Regions from separate parts of the Palleronia sp. genome, predicted to be linked through region 2. Evidence: riboswitches for the same ligand, from Rfam matches in the RefSeq annotation. Region 2 holds a riboswitch; the other holds the start of a gene.
What was found. A riboswitch is a leader RNA that binds a small molecule or an ion and turns the genes downstream of it on or off. The one in region 2 is predicted to bind cobalamin.
Positions count from the first base shown of each region.

Region 1: it holds a riboswitch for cobalamin, as region 2 does, so the genes downstream of both, ACFDS3_RS07100 (DUF1636 family protein) here and ACFDS3_RS00440 (CbtB domain-containing protein) in region 2, are expected to answer to the same signal.

Region 1 covers NZ_JBELKF010000019.1:1,256-9,911, forward strand. Annotated here, with positions in the region: partial or broken gene cobN (cobaltochelatase subunit CobN) at 1-1,245, opposite strand, end outside; gene cobW (cobalamin biosynthesis protein CobW) at 1,273-2,325, opposite strand; gene ACFDS3_RS07100 (DUF1636 family protein) at 2,322-2,684, opposite strand; cobalamin riboswitch at 2,762-2,953, opposite strand; gene cobO (cob(I)yrinic acid a,c-diamide adenosyltransferase) at 2,980-3,585, shown strand; gene ACFDS3_RS07110 (HAD family hydrolase) at 3,609-4,196, shown strand; gene ACFDS3_RS07115 (metallophosphoesterase) at 4,193-4,975, shown strand; gene ACFDS3_RS07120 (cobyric acid synthase) at 4,972-6,414, shown strand; gene cobD (threonine-phosphate decarboxylase CobD) at 6,411-7,358, opposite strand; gene cbiB (adenosylcobinamide-phosphate synthase CbiB) at 7,355-8,284, opposite strand; gene ACFDS3_RS07135 (propanediol utilization protein) at 8,281-8,656, opposite strand, start outside.
Region 2 covers NZ_JBELKF010000001.1:82,618-91,273, reverse strand. Annotated here, with positions in the region: gene ACFDS3_RS00460 (ABC transporter ATP-binding protein) at 1-968, opposite strand, end outside; gene ACFDS3_RS00455 (hypothetical protein) at 1,123-1,257, opposite strand; gene ACFDS3_RS00450 (hypothetical protein) at 1,359-1,562, opposite strand; gene ACFDS3_RS00445 (CbtA family protein) at 1,608-2,312, opposite strand; gene ACFDS3_RS00440 (CbtB domain-containing protein) at 2,316-2,486, opposite strand; cobalamin riboswitch at 2,518-2,711, opposite strand; gene ACFDS3_RS00435 (chromate transporter) at 2,930-4,060, shown strand; gene ACFDS3_RS00430 (periplasmic heavy metal sensor) at 4,032-4,478, opposite strand; gene ACFDS3_RS00425 (hypothetical protein) at 4,475-4,834, opposite strand; gene ACFDS3_RS00420 (RNA polymerase sigma factor) at 4,821-5,435, opposite strand; gene ACFDS3_RS00415 (EF-hand domain-containing protein) at 5,440-5,970, opposite strand; gene ACFDS3_RS00410 (L,D-transpeptidase) at 6,624-7,184, shown strand; gene ACFDS3_RS00405 (glycine zipper 2TM domain-containing protein) at 7,188-7,490, opposite strand; gene ACFDS3_RS00400 (flagellar basal body P-ring protein FlgI) at 7,756-8,656, opposite strand, start outside.

The DNA of each region.
Region 1 (8,656 bases), on a different contig from region 2:
GTAGCCGGCACCGGCGAGGTCGGACAGGATCGACTCGGCCGAGGCCACCGCGTCCAGTCCCACGGCATGTGCCATGTTCCAGTCCCGCCCCGGGTAGGTGGACAGCACCAGCGCCGGACGCCGCTTGGCCGCCGGGGTGGCGCCGAGCCTGATCCACGCGGAGACCCGGTCGGCGATGGCGGCGATGCGGCCATCGTCCGCGCGGTGGGCGATGCGGGCGAATTGCAGGTCGGGATCGCGGACGCCCGGCTCCTTGAAGGACGCGACTCCGGCCATGATCCTGCCGTCCATCTCGGGCAGGACCACGTGCATCGCCAGGTCAGCCGGTGAAAGGCCGCGCTCGGCCTCGGTCCAGGCGCTGCGCCGCGCGGTCGACAGGGCAACCTGGAACACCGGCACCCCGGCGGCGTCGAGGGGCGATGTTCCGTCCTCTCCGCGTCCCGAGAAGGCGGTGGCGTTCACCACCGCCGCTGGCTTCCAGAACGACACCTGCCGGCGCAGCCACCTCGCCGCCTCGGGCGCCTTCAACGAGGGCGCGAACAGCGCCATCGCATCGAACCCACGCGCGCGAAGGGCGTGGATCGCTGCCGCCACCGGCTCCAGATCCGCGGCGACGACGTAGGAGCGGTAGAAGACCACCAGCACCCGTGGCTTCGGTTCCGGTCCCACGCCGGCCAGCGGACAGCACGGCCCATCTTCGGGCTTCCAGGCCCCGACCATCGGCAGCGCCTTCTGCCCACGCACGGGACCGGCATAGAGGCCCGACGCAAGCGCCATCTGCTGCAGCGCCGCCTGCGCGGCCACCGCGCCGCCGGTGTCGCAAAGATGCTGCAGGCGGCGGAGGGTCGAAACCGGCAGCGTCGACGCCCGGTCGAGCGTCTCGTCGGGGCGACCGTCGGCGGGCAGGACGGCAAGCGGGATGCCACGGGCGCGGGCCAGCGCCTCGACCTGTTGCAGGCCGTAGGACCAGTAGGGGGCGCCGCCAATCAGGCGGATCAGGATGCCCTTTGCACCGGAGAGCGTCTGCTCGATATAGGTGTCGACCGACAGGGGGTGGCGCAGGGCCGAGAGGTTGGCGAGGCGCAGCGAGGGCAAAGCATCTCGCCCCCGGTGCCACGCATCCGCGAACGCGCCAAGGTCTGAATCCGAGAAGGACAGCACCACCAGGTCAGCCGCGTCCTGGCCGAGGTCGGTGGGCGTGTCGGCCTCTTCGAGCCCGTGGCTTTCGCGGAAGATGACGTGCATCTTACGGCGCCATCATCGCGAACCGCGTCATTCAGCGGTCTCGAGCGCGCCAAGGGCGGCGCGGATCGCAGTTTCGTCGATGTCGTCATGCTCGGCGATCACCACGAGGCGGCCACGGCGGGCTTCCTCGGGCTTCCACGGGCGGTCGAACTGGTGCCGGACGCGGGCGCCGACGGCCTGGACCAGCAGGCGCATGGGCTTGCCCTGGACGGCGGCGTAGCCCTTCACGCGCAGGATGTTGCGCTCTTGCGCGAGGCGTTCGATGGCGGCGACCAGATCGGCGGGGGTGGCAAGCTCGGGAATGTCCACGACGATCGACTCGAAGTCGTCGTGATCGTGGTCGGCCGCGTCGTCATGGTGGCTGGGGCGGGCGTCCATGTCATCCTCGGCGGCGGCCTTCAGCCCGAGGATCACGCGCGGGTCCACGACACCTTCAGCGCATTCCACGATGGGCAGGGGGCGGGGGGCTTCGGCGGCGATGATCTCGCGCGCCTTCGCCACGCCTTCGGGACCGGCGAGGTCGGGCTTGGTCAGCAGGACGATGTCCGCGCAGGAGATCTGGTCCTCGAACACCTCGGACAGGGGCGTTTCGTGGTCGATGCTGTCGTCGGCCTCGCGCTGCGCCTGCACCCGGTCCACGTCAGGGGCGAAGCGGCCGGCGGCGACGGCCTCGGCATCGGCCAGCGCGATCACGCCGTCGACGGTGATCTTCGAGCGGATGTCGGGCCAGTCGAACGCCTTGAGAAGCGGTTTCGGCAGCGCGAGGCCGGAGGTCTCGATCAGGATGTGGTCGGGGCGGGGGTCGAGCTTCATCAGCGCCTCGATCGTCGGGATGAAGTCGTCGGCCACGGTGCAGCAGATGCAGCCATTCGCCAGTTCGACGATGTTCTCGGCCGGGCAGTCGGGGATCGCGCAGCCCTTGAGGATCTCGCCATCGACGCCGACATCGCCGAATTCGTTGACCACGACCGCCAGACGGCGGCCGCCGGGATTCTGCATGAGGTGGCGGATCAGAGTAGTCTTGCCGCTTCCGAGGAAGCCCGTGACGACGGTGACGGGAAGCTTGGACAGGTCGGTCATTCGGGGATCTCCAGTGGCGGGATGCGCGCGATGCAGTTGCGCTTGAAATGTTCGGGCCGTTCGCGCCACGGCACAAGCCCGTCGGGCTGGGCGGCATAGAGGCTGGCGCCTTCGACCACGAGGGCCGCGTCGGCCTCGGTCAGGTTGCCGTAGACGAAGGTCCAGCGGTCGGGGCCGCGCAGCGCGATCGAACAGCCGCGCTCGCAGTTCGACATGCACTCGACCTCGACCAGGCGCACGCCCTCGGGAAGCTGGCCCGCGACGGCGTCGGCGAGCACCTTGCCGGGGCGGCGGGATTCGCCGGGGGTGTCGATCCCGCGACGGCACTTCACGCAGACCAGAAGTTCGGTCTCGGCCATTCTCACCTTTCCGGCGGGGCGCATCACGGAATGGGGGCAGGGCCCCGTCCTCCGATCGTGGCACACCCCGTCCACGTCGTCTCACTTCGGCGGCTGGCAGGTCTCCCGGCTTGCGGATGTGGGCGTCTGCCCGCGGTCGTCCCGCCTTCCCGGCCGGTTGGCCAGTGGCGTCGGGCGACCTCTCCGGTCACGGTCGCGGGGGCGGCTGGGTTCAAAGACCCATTCCCTTTTCACCCGTTGCAACGGGCACCAGCGCAGGCGAGACATGGGCGCAACGCAAGCCCGGAGTCAAGCGATGGACGAAGCAGCCGAGCGGCACAACGCCAAGATGAAGAAGATCAAGGAGGCCCGCGATCGGATGATGGCGGGCAAGACCGGTGAAAAGGGCCTGATCGTCGTCCATACCGGCAAGGGGAAGGGCAAGTCCTCGTCCGCGTTCGGGATGGTCATGCGCTGCGTCGGCTGGGGCATACCGGCGGCGGTCGTGCAGTTCGTGAAGGGCGACTGGGAAACCGGCGAAAAGCGCGTGATCGAGGACCGCTTCCCGGAGGTGCGCCTGTTCGTCGCCGGCGAGGGCTTCACCTGGGAAACTCAGGACCGCGACCGCGACATCGCCGCGGCCCGTCGCGGCTGGGAGATCGCGAAGGAGCAGATCCGCGACACCCGCAACGGCTTCGTCCTTCTGGACGAGATCAACATCGCCCTGCGCTACGACTACCTCGACATCGACGAGGTGGTGCGCTTCCTGCTGGAGGAAAAGCCCGACATGACCCACGTCGTGCTGACGGGCCGCAACGCCAAGCCCGAGCTGATCGAGGCGGCGGATCTCGTGACAGAGATGGATCTGGTGAAGCACCCGTTCCGCGACGGCATCAAGGCGCAGAAGGGGGTGGAGTTCTGACCGCACCGATCGCCTTCGACCTTGTGGTCTGGGACTTCGACGGGGTGCTGAACGTCAATCCCGGCGGCAAGGTGTTTCCGTGGATCGCCGACCTCGACCGGGACGTCGGGATCTCGCCCGACAGCTTTCGCCGGTTCCTGAACGTCCCCGGGCAAAGGCGGGACGTGCTGAACGGCTGGTGCGACCTGCAGGAGCGGCTTTCCGGCTGGATCGAGGACGAGGGGCACGACATCACGGCCGAGGATTTCCTGGCGCACTGGCTGACCGCCGACGACCGACCCGACGCCGAGGCGGTCTCGTGGCTCGACGCGTGCCCGGGTCGCAAGGTGATCGCCACGAACAATCCCGTCTCGCGCGCGCAGTATATCAGGGACCGGACCAGCGCCGGGCGCGTGGCCGAGCGGGTGTTTGCCAGCGGTGAGATGGGGGTGGCCAAGCCGTCCCCCGGCTTCTTCGGCCAGATCGAGCGGTGGGCCGCTCTACCCCCGCCCCGGATCCTGCTCATCGACGACAGCGCCGAGAACTGCGGCCGTGCGCAGAGCCGCGGGTGGAGGGTGTTCCGCTTTGCCCCCGAGACGCGCGACCGGCTGCCCGGGGTGCTGGGCCTGTGACCCTGCGCGTTGCCCGCTACGCCGTCGCGCCCCGCCGCGACGTCGCCGTCCCCCGGATGCGCATCGCGATCCTTGCCGACCTGCATGCCTGCGCGCCCTTGGTGAACGAGGCGCGGGTGAAGCGGATCGTCGATCAGGTGCAGGGGCTGGAGGCCGACATGATCTGCCTGTTGGGTGACTACGTGGGCCACTCCTGGGGAATGCGGCCGCTGACCCCGCCGGAGGTCGTGCCGCACCTCGCGCGCCTGACTGCGCCGCTCGGAGTTCACGCGATCATGGGCAACCACGACTGGAAGGACGATCCGGTCGCCCGCCGCGGCCGCGCGGCCGAGACATTCTGGCACCGCGCGCTGACCGCGGTTGGCTTGCCGCCCCTGTCGAATGTGGCGCGGGTGCTCGAGGCCGGCGGCGTTCCCTTCACTCTCGCCGGGCTGGAATCGCAGCGGGCCTATGGCCGCCGCATCGGCGGAGCGGATGTCGAGGCGGCGCTTCAAGGCTGCGATCCCGGGCTGTTCACCATCCTGCTCGCGCACGAGCCGGACGCGTTTGCCGATCTGCCCGATCACGTGGACCTGACGCTGTCGGGGCACACGCATGGGGGGCAGATCCGGTTCGCGGGGCGGCCGTGGATGGTCCCCTCGCGCTTCGGCGTGCGCTACGCCTACGGGCATCTGAGCGAGGGGACGCGGCAGCTCGTCGTGTCCTCCGGGATCGGGACCAGCGGGCCGCCCATTCGCCTGTTCTGCCCGCCCGAACTGACCGTGGCAGAAGTCGGATGACCCGCGCGCTGATGATCCAGGGCACGGGCTCGAACGTGGGCAAGTCGATGCTGGTGGCGGGCCTCTGCCGTGCTGCGCGCAGGCGCGGCCTGTCGGTGGCACCGTTCAAGCCGCAGAACATGTCGAACAACGCCGCCGTTACGGCCGACGGGGGCGAGATCGGCCGCGCGCAGGCGCTGCAGGCGATGGCCGCCGATCTGCCCCGCCACACCGACATGAACCCTGTCCTGCTGAAGCCCGAGTCCGACACCGGCGCGCAGGTCATCGTGCAGGGCCGCCGCCTGACCACCGTTCGCGCCCGTGACTACGCCAAGCTGAAGCCGCACTTGCTCGAAAAGGTGCTCGAGAGCTTCTTTCGCCTGAAGACCGCCCATGACCTGGTGCTGGTCGAAGGCGCCGGCAGCCCGGCCGAGGTCAACCTGCGCGCCGGCGACATCGCCAACATGGGTTTCGCGCGGGCGGCCGCCGTGCCCGTGGTGCTGGCCGGCGATATCGACCGGGGCGGGGTGATCGCACAGATCGTTGGCACCCAGGCGGTGATCGACCCCGAAGACGCCGCGCTGATCGGCGGGTTCCTCATCAACCGCTTCCGGGGCGACCCCTCGCTGTTCGATGACGGCTATCGGCTGATCGAGGCGCGCACCGGCTGGCGCGGCTTCGGCGTCTGCCCGTGGTTCGACGGCGCGTGGAGGCTGCCGGCCGAAGACGCGCTCGACCTGCGCGGGGGAAGGGGCGAGGGGTTGCACATCGTCTGCCTGCGCCTCGGACGGATCGCGAATTTCGACGACCTCGACCCGCTGGCGGCCGAGCCGGGCGTGCGGTTGACCATGCTAGGCCCCGGCCAGGCGCTGCCGGGCGACGCGGACGTGGTCATTGTCCCCGGCACGAAGTCCACGCGGCGCGACCTTGCTTGCCTGCGCGCGCAGGGCTGGGACGTCGACATCGCCGCCCACGTCCGGCGCGGCGGCCATGTGCTGGGCATCTGCGGCGGCTACCAGATTCTCGGGCGCGAGGTCGCCGATCCGCAGGGGGTCGAGGGCGCGCGGGGCGCCGACCCGGGCCTTGGCCTGCTGGACGTTACCACCACGATGTCGCCCGACAAGCGCCTGACCGAGGTGCGCGCGATCCACGCGGCGACCGGGCAGTGCTTTGACGGCTACGAGATCCACATGGGCGCAACCGACGGCCCCGACCGCGTGCGCCCCTTCGGTTTCGTGGACGGCACCCCGGAAGGCGCGGTCAGCGCCGACGGCCGCATCGCCGGCAGCTACTTGCATGGCATGTTCACCGACGACGCGTTCCGTGCGGCATGGCTGGCCGGCCTCGGTGTCGTGTCCGAGGCCGGCTATGGCGCCGGCGTCGAGGCGACGCTCGACGCGCTGGCCGACCATCTCGAGGCGCATCTGGACGTGGACGGCCTGCTGTGCCTCGCCCGCTAAAGCGCGGCCTCAAGCTGCGCCCAGCCGTCGCCGTCCGGCAGGCCCAGTCGAATCCATCCGTCGCTATAGGGGAAGATCCGGCTCCATACGCGGCCCCGCGCCAGCTTGTCCTGTGCCGCGGCGGCGTGGCCTGCGTCGTAGGTACGGAACAGGGTTGTGCCCCCGACCAACCGCCAACCCGCGGTAGCCGCCAGCCGGTCGAGCCGCTCGGCGTCGCGAACAAGCCGTTCGCGAGTCTCGGCCTGCCACCCCGTGTCGGACAGGGCCCGCCGTCCGATCTCGATCGCGGCGCCCGAGACCGGCCACGGACCAGCCTCGGCCTGCAGCTTGGCCGCCAAAGGCCCGGCGGTCAGGGCGAAGCCCAGCCGCACGCCCGCGAGGCCGAAAAACTTGCCGAAGGACCGCAGGATCACTGCATTCGACGGCATGTCCTTCGCAAGGGACAGCTCGGGCGCGACGTCGCAGAAACTCTCGTCCACGACCAGCGTAGCGACCTGTGCGGCCAGCGCGCGCAGCGCATCGGGCGTGCAGCTTCGCCCGTCCGGATTGTTCGGGTTCACGACCACGGCAAGATCAGCGCCTTCGAGCGCCCCGATCTCGGTCATCTCGGCGACCTCCCATCCGGCCCCGACCAGCGCCCCTGCATGCTCGTTGTAGGTCGGACCCAGCACTCGCGCCGACCTGCCGGAGACCACGCGCGGCAGCGCCTGGATCGCCCCCTGCGCCCCGGCCATTGGCACGACCGTAGCCGTCGTGCCAACGGCCGCCCGCGCCGCGTCCGACAGCGCGGCCATCTCGGCGCGGGTGGGCAGTGCGGTCCAGGCGCGGGAGGGCAGGTCGGGCACGGGGTAGGCGCGCGGGTTTATCCCGGTGGACAGGTCGAGCCAGCCGTCGCCGCCATACCGCATCATTGCCGCGTCGAGATTGCCGCCGTGATCCCTCATGCGACCCACCCCGCCACCAGCACCGCCCCTGCGATCAGGATCGCCCGGCGATAGAGGTCGAGCGACCGGCCAGGCGCCGCGGCCGTCGCATCGGGCGCGTCCGCGTTCAGCCACGGCTCGTCCGCCACACGGTCGCCATAGACGCGCGGACCGGACAGGCGGCAGCCAAGCGCCGCGGCCATCGCCGCTTCGGGCCAGCCGGCATTGGGCGAGCGGTGCTTTCGCGCGTCCCGCCGCATTGCTTTAAGCGCCGCTTTTGGTGCGGGGGCGACGACGCAGAACAGCGCTCCGGTCAGGCGCGCGGGAATCCAGTTCGCGACGTCGTCGACCCGCGCGGCGGCGCGGCCGAAGTGTTCATGGCGCGGGGTACGGTGGCCGATCATCGAATCCATCGTGTTGATGGCCTTGTATGCGGCGATCCCCGGCAGGCCGAAGATCGCGCCCCAGAACAGCGGCGCGATAACGCCGTCGCTGGCGTTCTCTGCAAGGCTTTCGATGGCGGCGCGCGCGATGCCCGACGCATCCAACTGCGCCGGGTCGCGTCCGACGATCTTGGCGACTTCCCCCCGCGCCGTTGCGATGTCGCCGGCGGCCAAGGGCACCGCGACCGCCGCGACGTGATCGTGGAGAGACCGCGCCGCGACCAGCGGCCACGCCAGAAGCCCGGTCACCAGTGTCGCCGTCAGTCCGCCGGACAGCGCGCTTTGCAGAAAGACCGCCGGGACCAGCACCGCTGCCAGCGTCACAACGACCGTCAGGACGCCTGCGCGGCGGCGTGCCTCTGGAGTGCCGTCGTTCAGTCGCGTGTCGAGCAGCGCGATCAACCGGCCCATCCACGTCACTGGATGGCCGATCCGGTTATAGGCGACTTGCGGCCAGCCAAGCACCGCATCGAGCGCCAGGGCCGCCGCCATAGCGCCGATCATGCCGGGCCACCGGTGCGGAAACCGACGATGTCGGTCAGGCCGGCCTCGGCCAGCGCGGCCTCGGCGGCGGCAGGCACGGTGCCCGGTGCATAGATCAGGGCGCGGGCGGAGCCGGTATGCGCACGCGCCCAGCCCAAAGCTCCGAGATCGGCGGCGAGCGTTGCGGTGGGGTCGTCGGCCGGTCCGCGGGCGGTCGTGGTGCGGCGAGCGGATTCGCTCGCGATCTCGGCGCAGAGGGGCAGGTCCCGGCCGGACCAGAGGCGGAAAAGGTCCGCGATGTCGGGGAAGGCGATGTCGCTGGGGTCTGTCGGCAGGGGCGGTCCCCAGAAGCCGCCGACGATCTCGGCCGCGGGGGGCGGCGCGACCTTGGCC
Region 2 (8,656 bases):
ATCGCCGTCTCGAGCTTGATACGCACGCGGCTGAGCCTCTTGGCAGGCTCGTAGGCCATCATGAAGGCGGTGATGAACGACATCAGCTCGCCCGCCGTCGTCGGCTCCCCGCCAAAGAGAGAGAACGCGCTGACCGCCACGATCCCAGCGATGGCAAAGCCGGCCAATGTCTCCATCAGGGGGCTTGTCACGGCGCCGATCCGGGCGATGGCATTGCGGCGACGTTCGACGTTGCGCACGGCCGAGCCCATGCGGCCCTGCATCTGATCCTCGAGCGAGAAGACCTTAACGACGTGGATTCCTTTTGAAGTCTCCTGCACGACCTTCATGATTTCGGCGGTCGAGGCTTGCTCGCTGCGCATGATTTCGCGGATCTGGCGTAGCAGTCCACGCAGACCGAATATCGCGGTCGGTCCGACCAGCAGCGCGAAGATCGACAGGAACGGGGCTTGATAGATCATGACGCCCAGAAGCCCCACCAGCATCAGCGCGTCGCGGCTGATCGACGCGACGATCAGCTCGATCACCTGCTGCGCCGCCGCCGCACCCGAGGTCAGGCGCATGAGCAGGTTCGACGATTCCTGCTGATTGAAGAAGGACACGCCGTTCTTCAGCAGCTTGCGGTAAAGCTCTTCCTGCTGGTTTGCGATGATCCGGTTGCCGGCCCGCGACATCGCCACGGACTGCACGTAGTTCGCCGCGCCCTTCAGCGTGAATGTCGCCGCAACCGCCCCCGCGACCAGCAGGACGACGCTCTTGTTGTCGTAGGCCGTCAGCGCCTCGACGATGTATTCCATCAGCAGCGCGGTCGCCGCTGTCGTGCTCGCGACCACGATCATCGCGAGGACCGCCAGCACGTACCATTTGCGTTGCGCGGCCGCCTGTTCGGTCAGCAGCCGGCGCAGAATGTCACTCCGTTCGTCGTCGCCGGCAAAAAGCGCGACGAGCGTGCGCCTCAGGATTTTCATTGCAAAGCCTCGCGGTCTCCGGCGCACAGGCCGTTAATGTAGGACATCGCGTGTCGAAATACGACCGTCGGCCCCCGGCGCCTCGTAATGAGCGGGACCCCGCGACGCCCGTTGCCTAGCGAATGGCCTCTTGCCCCGCAAGCCGGGCCCGGCGCTACTCCAGCCGCAGGCGCGCCTCGACCGGCAGGCCGCCCGAGGTCAACGCCCTGTGATCGTTGGCGTTCAGCGTGATCCGCACGTCGCCACCGCCGGGAATATGCGCCCAATCGCCATAGAGCCGGCCAAGCATGCCCCATCGACATAGACATGCGCGTGCCCCTCGCCCGGCACATGCGCGTGCCCCGCCGCGGCCGGGGCGAAGGCGAACCCCTCGGCGATAAGGTGCAGGTTCTAGCCGCCGACCGGGTCCGGCGTGGCCTCGACCGCCAGCGCGGCGCCGGGAACATCCACCATTTCGGCATGCATCGCGGCGTGAGCCGCGTCGCCGTGATCGTGGCTGGCGTGGTCGTGCCCGTCCAGCGTCAGCCCCTGCCCCGCGGCAAGGACGACGCCAAGGCCGGACTCGAAGAACAGCATCAGAATGGGGCGACCCACGGTGGCCTCCGTCGCAATAGGGCGGCGGGCGAACCCACCGCCGACTCATGCGGGTTGCGAAATCCCCGCCTCACGCATCTCGCGGCTCCACAAGTGGCCCGCCAGCGCGCCGAGGCAGACCCAGACCGCCAGGCCGACGCCAAGCGCCCGCGCGGCGAACTCGCCCGCGAGCTCGGGCGGCGTCGGACCGGTATACACCTCGGGCTGCGGCGCGCCGATCACGTGGGGCAGCAGGAACAGCACGATCGCCGCGCCCCATGCCATCCACGACCGTCCAAACCCAAGAAGCGCACAGGCGGTCCCGGTCGAGACGACCGTGCCGGCCCACCACGCCCGGCGCGCGGCCAGGTCGGCGGCGGCCACGCCCGGAAGCTCGGGCGGCAGGCCGATGGCGGGGCCGAACTGCACGGCGACCCAGCCGGCGATCCCCCACAGGATACCGGTGCGTCCGGTGATTCGCGCCACGCCCCGCTCGGCCGCGACGGCCATCGCGGCGGTCACGATCAGCGCATAGCCGACATAGACGAGGGCCGAGAACAACACGCTCAGCCCGTCGCGCATCAGGTTGAAGCCGCCCAGGTCCTGCTCGACCGGGACGACCGAGTCGCTGCCGAAATGGAGCAGCTCACCGGCCTCGTAGAGTTCCGCGTGAAGCAGGACCGGCTGCACGAAGACAAGCTGAAGGGTCGCCGCGACGAGCCCCGCGGCGAATCCAGCGATCACCGCGCTGGTCAGGATACGTGCAAGCATGGCTCAGTGGCAGGGAAAGCCGGTGGCGTGGCGCACGTCGTGCGCGGCGTCGTGCAGCGCGTCGGCCTGCACGTGGCCCGCCAGGACGATCAGTCCCAGGCCGATGATCGACGCGAAAAGCGCCGGCAGGGCAACGCTTGCGGACGCGGCGCGGGATGCGGTGGTGGTATTCATGTCTCGTCTCCTTGCCCGTCTCCCCGACGGTCTGGTTTCCATCATGCCCGGCAGGTCTCCTGGCTTGCGGGTCCTCGCGCGACGCTCGCCTTCCCCGGACCGACATCCGAGTGGCTTTTTCGAACGCGCGCTCGCCGCTTACAGTCGCGGGGGCGGCTCCGGCATGTCACCGGATTCCCTCTGGGCTCCGCCATTGGGCGGAACACCGGGCACCTCCTGCGTAGCCGACGTGCCCTTCTGTGGAAAGAGCGGATGTGCCCCGTTAACCGGATCGCCCGCCCGCGACACCAAGGCGCCGCAGCCGGGAGAGAGCCGCCATGACCGACAGACCGGGCACCGGCCCTTTCCTGCGGGCCTTCGGCCGTATCGGCGTGCTCAGCTTCGGCGGACCCGCGGCGCAGGTCGCCGTCATGCACCGCATCCTCGTGGACTAGACGAAGTGGCTGTCCGAGCGCACGTTCCTGCGGGCCCTGTCCTTCTGCATGCTGCTGCCCGGCCCCGAGGCGATGCAGCTCGCCACCTATGCCGGCTGGCGTCTGCGCGGGCTCGCGGGTGGGCTCGTGGCCGGCGCGCTGTTAGTGCTGCCCGGCGCGCTGGTGATGCTGGGCCTCGCTCTTGCCTATGCCGCCTACGGCCAGACCCCCGCCGTCGAGCGACTGTTCCTCGGCATCAAGGCCCCGGTCCTCGTCGTCGTCCTTGGCGCGCTGAGAAAGGTCGCCGGCCGCGCGCTTGCCCGCCCGGCGCATTGGGCGCTGGCGGTCGCGGCCTTCGTCGCGCTGTTCTTCCTCGCGCTGCCCTTCCCGCTGGTGATCCTCGCCGCCGCCGGGATCGGTGCGCTTCTGGGCGGCAACGATCAGGCCGAAGCGCCGACCGGCCCCGTGCCATGGCGCACATCTCTCGCCGCGCTGGGGACCGGGGCCGTGATCTGGATGGGACCGCTCGTCCTGCTCGACGGGATCCTGCGCGAGATCGGGATGTTCTTTGCCGGGCTTGCCGTCGTCACCTTCGGCGGCGCCTACGCCGTCCTCGCCTGGATGGCCCAGGACGCGGTGACGACCCTGGGCTGGCTGACCGCGCGCGAGATGATGGACGGCCTGGGTTTTGCCGAAACCACGCCCGGCCCCCTGATCCTCGTGACACAGTTCGTGGGAACTCTGGCCGCCTACGACGCGGGCGGTTGGCAGCTGGCGCTCGCGGGTGCGGCGGTGTCGCTCTGGGCGACCTTCGTGCCGTGCTACCTCTGGATCTTCGCCGGTGCCCCGCATATCGAGCGTATCTCGGCCATGCCGCGCCTCGCCGGCGCGCTCAGCGGCATTACCGCGGCCGTGGTCGGCGTGATCGCAAACCTGTCGATCTGGTTCGCGCTGCATGTGCTCTTCACCGAGGTCACGCGACAGACCGTGGGGCCGCTGGTCCTGTGGATGCCCAGCCCCGCCACGCTCGATCCGCGCGTGCTGGGCCTGTCCATCTTGGCGGGGGTCATGGTGTGGCGCGGTGCGGGGCTGATGGTCACGCTGGCCACCGCCGCCGCGCTCGGCTGGATCGTCACCGCGCTCGGCGCACCAGGGCCCTGAGCCGGTCCGCATAATCCGCCCGCTCCTCGGCGCTCAGCCTGGCAAGCTGCTCGGCCAGGGCGTCTTCCAGCGCCACCAGCCGCGCCGCGCCCAGATCGCGCTGCTCTCGTAGGGCTGCCGTGACGGCCTCGGGTTCGAACGGCTCCGCCCGGATGGCCGAGAGCAGCGCCTCGAATGAGCCGCGCCGCCTGTCGGGTTCAGTGCGGGGCATGCGCTTGAGGTCGGCGAACAGGTCGCGCCGCGCCTCGTTGGGCAAGGACCTGACCAGCGGCGCAATCGGCCCGCTCAGACGCGGGCCGCGATGCGGTCCATGCCGGTCCAGGGCAGAGCCGATGATGACACCCGCGACAGCGACGTTGATCGCCAGGGAGATGAACAGCAGGTAGCGCCACGGGCGCGGGATCGAACGCAGGCTCATTCCACGACCTCCGCCAGTTGGAAGGCATAGACGCCCGAAAGATCCTCGATCGCATAGGCTTCGGGGGCAACCGCAGCCACCACCCCGCCCGGATCGGCAACGCCGACGAGCAGGCCGACGGCACACGCCGCGGCGATCCCGCCCCAGGCCCAGCCCTCGCGTCGGCGGCGGCCTGCGGCGACCGTCCGGGCATCGCTCATCACCCGTGCCATCAGCAGGTCCGACGGCCGGAGCGGTTCCCGGCGCCCCTGCTGAAGCGCGGCATCGGCCAGCACGCGCACCATCAGGTCGTCCGACGCCCGCGGCGCCTTCAGCGCGTCAAGCGCGCGGCTCAGGTCGTCGTCATTCGTCGACATATCCCAACGCCTCCTTCCGTCCGGCCAGGATTCGGCCAAGGGCGAGCTTGCCCCGCGCCGTCAGGCTCTCCACCGCCTCAACGCTGATGCCCATGGCGATCGCGATCTCGGGGTTCGGCAGTTCCTCGATGTGGCGCAGGATCACCGCCAGCCGCTGCCGTTCAGGCAGCCGGGCCAGCGCATTCTCCAGCGCCGCACGACGCTGGTCGTCCTGCATCCGTTCCCGTACGCCGGGCTCCGGCGCCGCAGGGTCGTTCGCCGCGTCCAGCGGCTCGGTCGGGCGGCGGCCGCGCAGCCGGTCGGTGCACAGGTTGGCCGTCACCCGGTAGAGCCAGGTCGAGACCTTGGCCCGCCCCGGTTCCCAGTCCGGGGCGATGCGCCACAGACGCATCAGCGCCTCCTGCGCGACATCCTCGGCCTCGGACGCATCGCCCAGCATCCGCTGCGCCACGGCCAGCACGCGCGGCAGGTGCCGCCGGGCCAAGGGCACCGCGGCTGCCATGTCGCCGGCTGCGTAGATCGCCAGCAGGCTGTCGTCGTCAGGCTCGCTCATCCCGCCCTCGTCCGTCGGGACCGGCCCGTAGCACAGGGCCGGTCCCATGGCATCAACCGCGGTCGTTCTGGCCATGACCCTTGCCATGACCGTCATGGCCCTCCAGCCCGTGAGGGCCGCGCGGCCCCATCGGAGGGATGTCCGCGATCTCATCAGCCGACAGCGTGCCGTCGCCGTTCGCATCGAACCGCCCGAAAAGCTGCTCGACCCGCTCACCGCGGTCGCCGTGGTGGCCACGCGGCTCGGGCAGGTTCTCGACGGCGATCTCGCCGTTGCCATCCTCGTCAAAGCGGTCGAACATCGCGCCAGCCCGCTGCGTCGCACGCGCGGTCGCCCGTTCGACGGCCGCCTGGATCACTTCGTCGCGCGAGACGGTGCCATCGCCATTCGCATCGGCGCGCGCCATCGGGTTCTGCCCCATCGCCTGCGCCTCCTCGCGGCTGATCTGGCCGTCGCCGTTCTGGTCGAGGTGCAGGATTGGGTGGGGACGCTCGTTCCCCCGGACTCCGGGCGCGTTCTGAGCGAAAGTCGCCCCTGCCATGACGGTGCCGGCCATGAGCGCGAAAACAGCGGTGCGGATCATCTGGTTGTCCTTTCGGTTCTCCCATCGCCCTGTCCGGGCGACGCACCTGATACGAGGGTGCGCCTCAACTTCCGTCGCCCGAGCTCGTTCACGGCTTCGTCAGCGCACCGGACCGTCCGGTCTTGGGCTCGTCCGCTGCGTCTCGTGCTCACTGTCTCGAGAACGGCAAACAACGCTCTTGCAGTAGCGCCCAGGCCACTAACCGCGCAATCATCCTTCGGACGAAGGCCTGCTGCACCAAGTCCGTCGAAGTCGAGGCGTCCAATACTGCTTGCCCTTCAGCCGCCACCATGAGCCGGAGAAATCCCTGCCCCTGCCCCACAAGTGCCGCATCCTGTCTCGCGCCGCGTAAGGAATCGGCGGCCGACTACAAGATCGCTTCGCACTCGCCGTCGCCCGACCCATTCCCTCCCACGTTGCCAAGGCCCCACGGACAGTTCTGCCGGAACCGGTTGCAGACGTGACTGACACGGCACCGTTCTTGTCTGACGATCCCGCTCCGCCGCCAGTCCGCGACGACCTTCGCCCACACTCTCGGGGCCTAAATCGGCCGTTACGTCAACTCGACGAACCCTCTGACGTCATTGTGCGTTGCGATGAAGTGGCAGCCGCCACAGAACCGCCCCGCGACCCGCATTGCCAGAGAGCCGCCCATGTTGACCCGACGCCATTTTATCGCCACCGGATTTGCCGCCCTCACGCCCTCGGCCGTTCTGGGACACGCCGGCCTGCCTCACAAGAGCCTCGAGACAATGCGCGCGCGCGACGTGGAGATTCGTGACGATGTCGAAGTCGACACGATCCACGTCTTCCCCGACTACTTCTCGATCTACCATGTCCGTGCGCCTGGCCGGGCACGCGAATACCACGTGGCTGTCGGCGATGACGGACGCAATCTGCGCGGCACAACCGTCATCAAGCGAAAAGAGGAATGGCCTTCCTGGACGCCGACGCAGAACATGATCCGACGCGAGCCACAGACTTACGCCAAATACGCCGATGGGATGCCGGGCGGCCCGGACAACCCGTTGGGTGCGCGCGCAATGTATCTCTATCGCGGCGGACGCGACACCATGTATCGCATCCACGGCACCCCCCAGCCATGGACGATCGGCCAAGCGGTCTCCTCGGGCTGTATCCGATTGACCAATGACGACGTCATCGAGCTCTACCCGAACGTGAAGATCGGGACGAAAGTCATTTCGTACCGCTAGCGCCTACCCCTCAAGACTGGCAAGATGAACCTCGCAGTAATCGCCTGCGACTTCGGGATTGGAATAGCGCCGATAGATCTCCGCGCATGGATGGTCCTGTTGCGCTGGCTGTCCGCTCGTAATGCCGCCAATGGCCGCGCCTGCCACGGCGCCAAGAAGGCTTGCTTCGGTATCACCACCCAGAATTTGCCCGATTAAAGCCCCGCCCGCGGCGCCGGCCAATGCTCGATCGCTCTGTGGATCGCCGGTCGCGGTGCAGGCGGCCAAGGCCAACGCTCCGAAAATGGTGAGGGCGTTTCGCCGCATGTCTCGTCTCCTGCTTATCCGGACTTCAGGATGCGAGCGCATCTCGGCAAAAGATGGGCGCAGAGGCGGAGCAACCGGTACGGAAGCCCCGTATTTGATCAAAGGTCCTCGGCAGCGCCGACCTTCGCGCCCCTCTAGGTGGCCCGCAATGTCTTCTCGAAACCCACGGCGCAGCATTCGGCAGCATGCCTCGCGCCAAGGGAGTCCCCTTAGCACCCCACAGGTCGCAGAGACCAGAACGACATCCTCGGTCTTAAGACTTCATTTACTGCACGATGAATTCAGCGTGCAGCGCACCGGCCGCCTTGATGCTCTTCAGAATGTCGATCATGTCCCGCGGCGCCACACCGAGCGCGTTCAGACCCGCCACGACATCTGACAACGTCGCGCCACCCGGCACTTCTGCGAGCCCGATGCCCGGCTCTTCTTCGATCGCAGCTCCGGTCCGCGGAACGACCACCGTTTCGCCCGGCGCAAAGGGATTGGGCTGAACCACGATCGGAGCTTCCTCTACCCGCAACGTCAAGCCGCCCTGGCTAACGGCCACCCGGCTGATCCGCACGTCCTGTCCCATCACGATCGTGCCGGATCGCTGGTCCACGACGACGCGCGCACGCTGCTCCGGCTCGACCGTGATGTTTTCGATCTCCAGCAGGGCATGAGCAGGCGACGCTGCCTGGGTTGCCGCAATGTCCACGCTGACGGTGCCGGCATCCAGCATGACCGCAACGCTGCGCTTCATCGAGCCGTTGATCGCCTGCTCGATACGTCCAGCGGTGGTGAAATCGGGGGTCCGAAGGGCGAGCCTGACGGTTTCGAGGTCTCCAAAACTGAAGTCGATCTCACGCTCGACCCGCGCCCCCGCCGGAATGCCTCCAGATGTGGGAACACCCTGTGTCACGTTCGCCGCTTCGCCCTCGGCAACCGCGCCCCCGGCGAGAACGGTTCCCTGCGCGACCGCATAGATCTGGCCATCGGCCGCGTTGAGCGGCGTCATCACGAGCGTCCCGCCCAGTAGCGACGAAGCATCCCCGATCGCCGAGACAGTGACGTCGATCCGGCTGCCAGCGCGTGAAAATGCCGGCAATTCGGCAGTCACGAGCACGGCCGCTACGTTCTTCGGGCGAAAGTCCTCACCGCTGACATTGACGCCCAGCCGTTCGAGG